DNA from 2 places in the Calidithermus terrae genome. Region 2 is predicted to be linked to the other one. Evidence: riboswitches for the same ligand, from Rfam matches in the RefSeq annotation. Region 2 holds a riboswitch; the other holds the start of a gene.
The links. Region 2 has a riboswitch for cyclic di-GMP ahead of Mterra_RS19130 (metallophosphoesterase family protein). Riboswitches for the same ligand answer to the same signal wherever they lie in the genome.
Positions count from the first base shown of each region.

Region 1: it holds a riboswitch for cyclic di-GMP, as region 2 does, so the genes downstream of both, Mterra_RS13855 (S8 family peptidase) here and Mterra_RS19130 (metallophosphoesterase family protein) in region 2, are expected to answer to the same signal.

Region 1 is NZ_QXDL01000126.1:6,054-11,902, reverse strand. Features, by position in the region: gene guaA (glutamine-hydrolyzing GMP synthase) at 28-1,554, shown strand; cyclic di-GMP riboswitch class II at 1,665-1,748, shown strand; cyclic di-GMP riboswitch class II at 1,825-1,910, shown strand; gene Mterra_RS13855 (S8 family peptidase) at 1,989-3,614, shown strand; gene Mterra_RS13850 (hypothetical protein) at 3,626-4,216, shown strand; gene Mterra_RS13845 (alpha/beta hydrolase) at 4,386-5,174, opposite strand; gene Mterra_RS13840 (efflux RND transporter permease subunit) at 5,177-5,849, opposite strand, start outside.
Region 2 is NZ_QXDL01000275.1:224-4,271, forward strand. Features, by position in the region: gene Mterra_RS19125 (ABC transporter substrate-binding protein) at 192-1,898, shown strand; cyclic di-GMP riboswitch class II at 2,015-2,098, shown strand; gene Mterra_RS19130 (metallophosphoesterase family protein) at 2,232-2,993, shown strand; gene Mterra_RS19135 (DUF3208 family protein) at 3,155-3,418, opposite strand; partial or broken gene alr (alanine racemase) at 3,488-4,048, opposite strand, start outside.

The DNA of each region.
Region 1 (5,849 bases), on a different contig from region 2:
CCGCCCTTTACGGGTACACTCACCCACATGAGCGTCGTCATCCTCGATTTCGGCTCGCAGTACACCCGGCTCATCGCGCGGCGGGTGCGGGAATTGCGGGCGTACTCGGTGATCCTGCCGGGGACGGCCAGCCTCGAGCGCGTCCTGGCGGAGCGTCCGCAGGCGGTGATTTTGTCGGGCGGGCCCAACTCGGTCTTCGACCCCAGCTCACCGCGGCCGGCGGAGGGGCTGCTCGAGCAGGGGCTGCCGGTGCTGGGCATCTGCTACGGGATGCAGTACCTGGCGATGGCCCACGGGGGGCGGGTGGAGCGGGCCGGGCGGCGGGAGTACGGCAAGGCGGTGCTGACGCGGCACGAGGGGCCGCTGTTCGAGGGGCTGGAGGGCGAGTTGCAGATGTGGATGAGCCACTCCGACGCCGTGACCGCCCTGCCCGAGGGGTGGCGGGTGATCGCCGAGACCGAGGAGAACCCGGTGGCCGCCGTCGCAGCCCCCGACGGCCGGACCTTCGGGGTGCAGTTCCACCCGGAGGTGGTGCACAGCCCCAAGGGCATGGCGGTGCTGGAGAACTTCCTCGAGCTCGCCGGGGTGCGCCGCGACTGGACCCCCGAGCACACCCTCGAGGCCCTCATCGCCGACATCCGCGCCAAGGTGGGCAAGGACCGGGTGCTGCTGGCGGTGTCGGGCGGGGTGGACTCCTCCACCCTGGCCCTGCTGCTCTCGAGGGCCATCGGCTCGCAGCTCACCGCCGTGTTCGTGGACCATGGCCTGCTGCGCCTGAACGAGCGCCACGAGGTCGAGCAGGCCCTGCGGCCCCTGGGCGACGAGAATTTGCGGGTGGTGGACGCCTCCGAGCAGTTCCTGCGGGCGCTGAAGGGGGTTGCCGACCCCGAGGAAAAGCGCAAGATCGTGGGGCGGGAGTTCATCCGGGTCTTCGAGGCCGAAGCCCGCAAGCTCTCGCAGGAGGGCTGCCGCTGGCTGGCGCAGGGCACGCTCTACCCCGACGTCATCGAGTCGGCGGGCGGGGAAGGGGCGGCCAACATCAAGAGCCACCACAACGTGGGGGGGCTGCCCCCGGACCTCAACTTCGAGCTCCTGGAGCCCTTCCGCTACCTCTTCAAGGACGAGGTGCGCGAGCTCGCCCTGCTCCTGGGCCTCCCCGAGCCCATCCGCATGCGCCACCCCTTCCCGGGCCCCGGCCTCTCCATCCGCATCCTGGGCGAGGTCACGCCCGAGAAGCTCGACGTCCTGCGCCGCGCCGACGACATCTTCATCAGCGCCCTGCGCGACTGGAACCTCTACGACAGCGTTTCTCAGGCCCTGGCCGTGCTCACCCCCCTGCAGAGCGTGGGCGTCATCGGCGACGAGCGCAGCTACGGCTACGTGCTGGGCCTGCGGGCGGTGAGCACCGCCGACTTCATGACCGCCGACTGGGCCCGCCTGCCCCTCGACTTCCTCGACGAGGTCGCCCGCAAGATCACCCGCCAAGTCCCCGAGGTCGGGCGCGTGGTCTACGACATAACCTCCAAACCGCCCGCCACCATCGAGTGGGAGTGAGGCGCGGCAGTGCCGGAGGGCACTCCCAAGTCACGAAAGTAACGCCCCAGATGTGACGTTTGACCATTTCCCCACCTAAGGGATGTGGTACAACGGCACCTGGAGGGAAACCTCCTCTCGGAGGCGACGAAGCCTGTCCTGCATTTGGGCGCCTGGGACAGGCCGAGCCAGTGGCGCAACCGGCCGAGAGACAACCACTCCGTACGCATCTTGCCACGCCGTGGGCGTTTCTCGCCGGTCAGGTTCCCAGCCTGGCCCTAGGCGTCGTTTAGGGTGTTCGGAGGCGTTGAACCGTGTTTCCCAACGTGGGCACCAAGGGAACCGGGGAGCCAGTGGTGCAACCGGCCGAACGCAGAAAAAGCGTTCCTGACGGACCTTGGCTTTTCCCACTCATCTTTACCGTTGGCTCTTCGACCTTTCGTCCGCTCTGGGCGGTGGCCGGGCTCGCCGCTGTGGTCCTGGCGGGCTGCGGACAGCCCGTCGCCCAGACCCAGGCCGAGTTCACGGCCGTGCCCGCCCAGCTTCCGGTGAGCGGGGGAGAAGTCTCCTTCTTCTGGCAGGCCGAAGGCGCCGGGGAAGTGACCGTCACGAGCGAGCCCGCCCTGCCGGGCTTTCCCCTCACCACCCGCGACCGCTCCTTCTCGGTGAAGGTGCGGGGCAACCCCACCACCGCCGCCAAGACCTACCGCTTCACCCTCGAGCTCGCCACCCCCCAGGGCCGCGCGGTCAAGACCCAGAGCGTCACGGTCGAGCCCCAGGCCTCCGTGAGCTGCCCGAGCTCGAGCCGGCCCGCCGCCCGCGCCGCGCTCGCCGCGCCCGAGCCGCTCAGGCCCGCCGGGCTGGGCCGCTTCGACCGCCCCTACGCCAGCGGCCGCCTGCTGGTGTTCAGCCAGAGCGACAGCCGCTTGCAGAAGCTGGGCGCTGTGCGCCTGGAGGGCGGCTGGGGCGTGGTGCGGGTGCCGCAGGGCCAGGAGGCCGCCAAGGCCCGCGCCCTCGTCGAGCAGGGCCTGGCCGACTACGCCCAGCCCGAGTACCTCTACGAGGCCGCCCTGGCCGCCGTGCCCCCGGCCAACCGCCAGTACCCCGCCCAGGACGAGCTCTTCGCCCAGATGCGCCTCGAGCAGGCCTGGAAGGGCCTGAGCGCGGGCTGCGAGCGCCCCGTGGTCGCCGTGGCCGACACCGGCTTCTTCACCGACCGCCCCGACCTCGCCCCCAACCTCACCCCCCAGTCGAGCTGGCTGGACGTGGTGGGGGCTAGCCTCGAGGCCCCCCAGCCCCGCCAGGGCGCCGTGGCCCCCCACGGCGGCGACTCCCACGGCACGGCGGTCGCCGGCGTCATCGCCGCGACCACCAACGACGGCTCGATGCTGGCCGGGGTGAGCTACAACCTCGCCCAGGTCCTGCCCATCAAGATCTTCGACGCCCAGGGCCGCACCGGCACGCTCCAGATCGCGCAGGCCCTCGAGTACGCCGCCGGCCGGACCGAGATCGGCGGCCGGGCCTTCACCAACCCCACCCCCGCCCAGGTGGTCAACCTCTCGCTGGCCGGTCAGGCCTTCGACCCCTACCTCGAGAGCGTGCTGGCTAAGGTCAGCGCCCAGGGGCTGGTGGTGGTGGCTGCTAGCGGCAACTCCGGCAGCGCCAGCGTGGGCTACCCGGCCTCCTCGCCCTACGTCCTCGCCGTGGGCGCCACCGACGCGCAGGGCCAGCGCGCCGTGTGGGGCAACGGGTTCGGCTCCAACTACGGCCCCGAGCTCGACTTCGTGGCCCCCGGCACCGCCGTCCCCAGCTACGGCGGCCAGGCCGCCGACGGCGTGGGCAACGCCTACGGCACCTCGATGTCGGCGGCCTTCGTCAGCGCCACCGTCGCGCTGCACCTCTACCAGAACCAGCGCCAGCACGGCACCTTCCACCCCGAAGGCGCGGGCAGCGCCACGCTCGAGGCCGTCCGTTCCTGCCTGCGCAGCGCCGCCCAGCTCTCCGCCCCCTCGCCCGAGACCGGCCACGGCCTGATCGACGTTTCCAAGGTGATTGACCCCGCCAACCCCGCGTGCAACTAGAGGAGGTCCCCATGCCCAAGAGCCTGCTTCAACCCCTCCCCGACGAGATCCTCAGCGGCTACGAAGCCCACCTCTACCTCGCCGACCTCCAGCTCTACGGCCTCATCTACCTGCCGCAGGGCACGCTGGGCCAGCCCCTGCCCTCCACCGCCGACTGGCTCAACCAGGGCGACAGCCCCCTTCTCCCCCTCGCCAGCGTCAACCTCTACCGCTCCGACTCCCCCGCGACGCCCCGGGCCGAGGACATCCTGGCGGTGCTCCCCTCGATGGGCCTGCCCAAGGAGCGGGTGCTCTACCTGCAAGGCGGGCGGCCCCCGGCCGTCCGGGGCGGCAAGCGCCGGAGGGTGGCCCTGCTGTACCCTCACAGCGTGCTGGTGGGCTGGCTCGAGGGCCCCGAAGGCCAGGACTTCCACCAGTACGTGGCCCTCGCCCTGCCCTTCCAGCCCCTCTTCGAGGCCGAGGTCTACCCCCTGGGCCAGCCGCTCAGCCAGGCGAAGTGCCTCGAGCGCCACCCCTTCCTCACGGTCAACCTGCGCCAGGCGCGGGGGTTCTTCGCGCCGATGCCGGAGGGGCCGGGTGGGGTGGACTTGACGTTGTTCTGAGGCGATGGCTGATAGTCAATAGTCGATAGCCGATCGTCGATAGCTAAACGCCAGACGCCGGACGCGGGTCGTACGTCGTACGTCGTACGCAAGACGCAAGACGCCTCGGCCCTCGATCCTCGGCCCTAGACTCTCGACTTTTCACACGCCACGAGCTACGGGCCCTTAGTTATCGGCTATCGACCCTCCGCAAGAACGCCACCGTGGCCTGTACGATGCGCTGCCAGCCCTCGGGTTGGCCGATGTCGGCGGGCTGGTCGCCGGGCTGGGCCCCGTAGGCCCCGAAACCGGCGTGGTTGAGGCCCTCGATCACCTCGACCCGGGTGCCCTTGGGCATGCGGGGGATCTGGCGGGCGCGTTCCTCGGCGGTGAGCAGGCCGTCCTTGCCGCCGAAGAGGGCCAGGGTGGGGAGGGTGCGGCTCGAGAGGTCGTTCTGGGGGTAGGAGGCCCACAAGACCAGCCCCGCCACCGAGCGCTGAACCAGGGGGTCGCCGGAGGCGGCGAAGTTGGCGGCGGCCACGCCGCCCATGGAGTGGCCGGCCAGCACCCACTTGGTCTGGGGGTAGCCCTCGAGCACCACCCGCGCCCGGTCCTGGTCGCTGATGGCGAGGTTGAAGGGCACCCACAGCAGCGCGACCGGGTGGCCCGCCGCGGCCACCTGCCGCAGCACCGGGGCGTAGGCGCGGTAGTCCACGCGCGCGCCGGGGTAGAAGGCCAGGCCCACTCTCGCGGCCTCCCCGGCGGGGCGCAGCAGGTAGCCCCAGTTCCTGGCCTCCACCCTCACGGCGCTGTCGCTGCTGAGGGCGCCCAGGGCCTCGGGCGCGGGGGGGATGGGCTTGAGGGCCTGCCAGACGTAGAACACCACGCTGGCGGCGAAGAAGAGCATCAGGCCGAAGAAGATCAGCCAGAAGCGGCGGCTGGCGACGAGGGTCTGGGGTCGGGCGGTTTTGCGGCTCATGGTCAGTCGGTGGCTGTGGGGGCCGGGGTCTTGGGCAGGGTTTGCCCCTGGTAGCGGCGGCGCTCGAAGAGGTAGAAGGCGGCGGGCACCACGTAGAGCGTCAGCAGCGTCGAGACCGTGACGCCGCCCAGGATGATGATGCCCAGCGGCTTGCGGAACTCCGAGCCCTCCCCGCTCGCCAGGATCAGCGGCAGCGAGATGATCAGCACGGTGAGGGTGGTCATGAGGATGGGGCGCAGGCGCAGCCGGGCGGCCTCCACCAAGGCGTCGTAGAGCGGCTTCTCCTGGGCCTGGCGCACGGCGAAGTCGAGGAGCAGGATGGCGTTCTTGGTCACCAGCCCGATCAGCATCACCAGGCCCAGCACGCTGATGGTGTCGAGGCCCGCGCCGAAGAGCCATAGCGCCCAGAAGGCGCCCACCAGCGCCAGCGGGACGGGCAGCAGCAGGTAGAGGGGGTAGCGGAAGGCGTTGAACTGGCTGGCGATGACCAGGTAGTTCAGCAGCAGCGCCAGCCCGAAGGCGATGGGCGCGGTGCTGGCGAGGTCGCCCACGAAGGCGGCCCCGCCCTGGCTCTCCAGCCGCACCCCGTCGCCGAGGACGCCGGCCTCCTCGAGCGCCTGCTCGATCTGCTGGCTGTACTGGAAGACCCCGCTGGTCGCGCTCTCCGAGCGGTTG
Region 2 (4,048 bases):
CTCGGGGGCGCTTTGGGCTAGCGCATCCTCCTGACGGCTGAGGGGGCTCATTCGACCGTAATGGCCTTAAAACCACACCTTCGCCCGATTGAGCCGGCCTGATTTCGTGCGATAGTGCGCTTCGCACTCCCGAGGGAGAGCGTTCGCTTGTGGCACAGGAGGAGATGAGGTTGAGAACGCAAACTACCCGCTTGTTGGCTGTAGGCGTGCTGTTGAGCGGCTTGGGGCTGGCGGCCGTGCCGGCCAACACCCTGCTCATCCAGCAGTCGGCGGACATCCCCACGCTCGACCCGGGCGAGACCTACGACACCTCCTCGGGGCAGGTCGTCGAGAACGTCTACGAGACCCTGCTGACTTATAAGGGCAAGAGCGTGGCCGAGCTCCAGCCGCTGCTGGCGACGTCCTGGAGCGCCTCGAGCGACGGCCGCACCTACACCTTCACCCTGCGCCGGGGCGTGAAGTTCCACTCGGGCAACGAGTTCACCTGCGCCGACGCGGAGTACAGCCTGCGCCGCAACCTGGTGACCAACAACCACAGCTCGGGCAACTGGTTCCTTTCCGAGAGCCTGCTGGGCACCGCGTCCAACGCCAAGGACGACCCGAGCATCACCTGGGCCAAGATCGCCGCGGCCGTGAGCTGCAACGCCAACGGTCAGCTGGTGCTCAAGCTGCCCAAGGCCGACCCCGCGCTCCTGGTCAAGCTGGCCTTCGCCGGCAACTCGGTCGTGGACAAGAAGCACGCCGTCTCCATCGGCGAGTGGGACGGCACCGAGGCCACCTGGAAGGACTGGGTTGACCGCGAGCTCACCGAGTCGGCGCTCTCACAGAAGCCCAGCGGCACCGGCGCCTACCGCCTGGTGCGGCGCGACGCCAACACCACCGTGCTGCAGGCCTTCGACGGCTACTGGGGCGGCAAGCCCAAGCTGCAGAACGTGATCGTCCAGATCGTCAAGGAGCAGGCCACCCGCCTCGAGGCGCTGAAGAAGGGCGACGCCGACGTCGTCGAGACCGGGCCGCGGCCGGTGCTCGAGCAGCTCAAGGGCGTGGCCGGCCTCAAGGTCATCGACGGGCTGCCCAACGTCTCGGCCGCGGTCATCGCGATGAACCAGAACATCAAGGACCCCGGCGTGCTGGGCTCGGGCAAGCTCGACGGCAAGGGCATCCCCGCCAACTTCTTCTCCGACGTCAACGTGCGCAAGGCCTTCGCCTACTCCTTCGACTACGACCGCTACATCAAGGAGGTCCAGCTGGGCAAGGGCCTCCAGCGCACCATGGCGATGCCCGACACCTACTTCGGCTACGACGCCAAGCTCAGGAAGTACACCTACGACCCCAAGCAGGCCGAGGCGGCCTTCAAGAAGGCCTTCGGCGGGCAGCTCTGGAGCCGCGGCTTCGTGCTCAAGGCCCGCTACCGCGCGGGCTCGGCGGCCTCGCAGACGGCCATGGAGATCCTCAAGACCAACATCGAGAAGCTCAACCCCAAGTTCAAGGTCGAGCTCGAGCCCAAGACCTGGTCGGACTTCCTCAAGGACTCCCAGGAGGGCAAGGAGGCCATGATCCTCGTGAGCTGGGCCCCCGACTACGCCGACCCCGACAACTTCCTCTACACCTTCTACGCCTCGGACGGCTACTACAGCCCCCTGATGGGCCTGAAGGACGCCCAGATGGACCGCCTGCTCGAGCAGGCCCGCGCCACCACCGACCGGGCCAAGCGCGCGGCGCTGTACAGCCAGGTCGGGCAGCGCGCCTACGACCTCGCGCCCTCCATCCTGGTGCCTGCCGGGCAGGTCTTCATCGTGCACAGCGACAAGCTGCGCGGCATCGCCGAGAATTACAACCCCATGTTCTCGGGCATCACCGGCACCTTCTGGAAGAGCCTGAGCAAGGCCGGGCTCTGAACGGCCTTCTGACCCAGGGTCCCCCCGCGAGCAGCGGGGGGACTTGCCTTCGAGGGGCATTAATCACAGCTTCCAGGGCTTCCTCGAGCTAAGGTGCGAGCTGGAAGGGTTCGCCTTTCCGCCTCGGAGGCGAGGAAGCCTGTCCTGCACTTGGGCGCCTGGGACAGGCCGAGCCAGTGGCGCAACCGGCCGAGTCGAGCAAACCCGCACCGCTGCCCTGGGCGTTGGCAGCCTGTTCGAGGTTTTTCGGTCGGTGAGGCACCCAGCCTGGCCGACCGTGCCTTAATTTCGGCCGGACCCCCCAACGCCAGCCAGGCCCTAGCGAGGCCATTCATGCGCATCGGAATTCTCTCGGACATCCACGCCAACCTGCCCGCCCTGGCGGCGGCGCTGGGCTGGTTGTCCAAGCAACAGCTCGACGCCATCGTCGCGGTGGGCGACATCGTGGGCTACGGCCCCCACCCCAAGCCGGTCATCCGCATGCTCCAGCGCTTCAACGTGCACTGCATCGGGGGCGGCAGCGACATGCGCGTGGCCTTCCGGGTGCTCTCCAGCGCTCCCCGCAGCAGCATCTCCGACCTCACCCTGCGCTGGACCATCGCCCAGCTCGAGGAGCCGGAGATCGCCTTCCTCAAGGGCCTGCGCTACCGCCACCGCGTGCCGCTGGGCAGGGGACAGCTCATGGCCTTCCACGGCACCCCCGAAGACCCGGAGGTCAAGATCGACCTCGAGCTCCCCGCCGCCGACCTGCTGCCGCTGTTCGAGCGCTTCGACGCCTCCTGCATCGTGGCCTCGGGCAGCCACCTGCCCTTCCAGCGCTGGCTGGGCGACCGCCTGATCTTCGACCCCGGCTCGGTGGGCCTGAGCCTGGGCGGGGCCCCCGGCGCCGACGTGGCGGTGCTCGAGGACACCCCCCAGGGCCTCAAGGTCCAGTTCAAGAAGCTCCCCTACGACACCGAGTGGGTGGCCCAGGACATGGCCCTCGTCGGCTTCCCCCCGCCCCTCATCGAGGCGATCCGGCAGGGCTCCTTCACCCCTTCCGACCAGCCCGCCTCCAACGCGACCATCGAGTGGGTGCCGGCGGTGCACGGGTAGGGTTGGCGGGCACGGGTCGTACGTCCTGCGCCCTACGTCGAACGCCAAACGTCGAACGCCGAATGCCGAACGCAAGACGCAAAACGCCGGTCGTGCGTCCTACGTCCTACGCCGTACGCAAAACGCAAGACGCAAAACGCAAGACGCAAGACGTTTTGGCCCTAGACCCCCGATCCTGGACCCTCGACAAACCGCGGAGCACGGGGCCCTAAACCCATCCCCCTTCTGGCGTCCGGCCTTAGGCGTTGGGCGTTGGGCGTGCCGTCCTGGAAGAAGGCGAAGGGCGGGCGCACGGGGTCGATGAGCAGGTGAACGGGGCCGTCCTCGAGCCCCTCCCCCAGCCGCGCGGGCAGGGCCTGCTTGGGGTCGAACTCGAGCGCTTTGGGGTGCCAGAGGTAGCCCTGGAAGAGCTTCACGCCCCTCATGAGCCCTCCGGCGCGCCCGGGTCGCGGGCGAAAGGCGAGTGATCCGGGTGATGCATGCCTTTTACGCTATCACGCGTCCGCGCGGGCCACTTCCACCCCGCCGCGCAGGTAGACCCGGGGCAGCCGCGCCGCCAGCCGCACCGCCGGCTCGTAGCTCACCGTCCCGGTGAGCTCGGCCCAGCCCCACAGGCTCGAGCTGGGGTGGAAGTCGGGGGTGACCACCTCGAAGACGGTCTCGAGGCTCACCGGCCCGGGGACGCGCACGGTGATCTGGTCCATGGAGATGCGGCCCACCACGGGGTGGTTGTGCCCCTCGAGCCGCACCGTGGCCCGGTTGTAGAGCAGGCGCGGCATCCCGTCGGCGTAGCCCACGGGCAGGGTGGCGATCCACTCGTGGCCCTGCGTGGTGTAGAGCCCGCCGTAACCGATGGGGTGGCCGGGGGGCAGGCACTTGACTAAGGTGGGCCGGGCCAGCAGGCGGGCGACGGGCTCCAGGCCCACGCCGGGCCACAGCCCGTAGAGCGAGATCCCGGGCCGGACGGCATCGTAGGCGGCTTCGGGGTAGTTCAGGATGCCCGCGGTGTTGGCGAGGTGGTAGAGGTAGCCCGCCCCCCACGCCGACCGCACCGC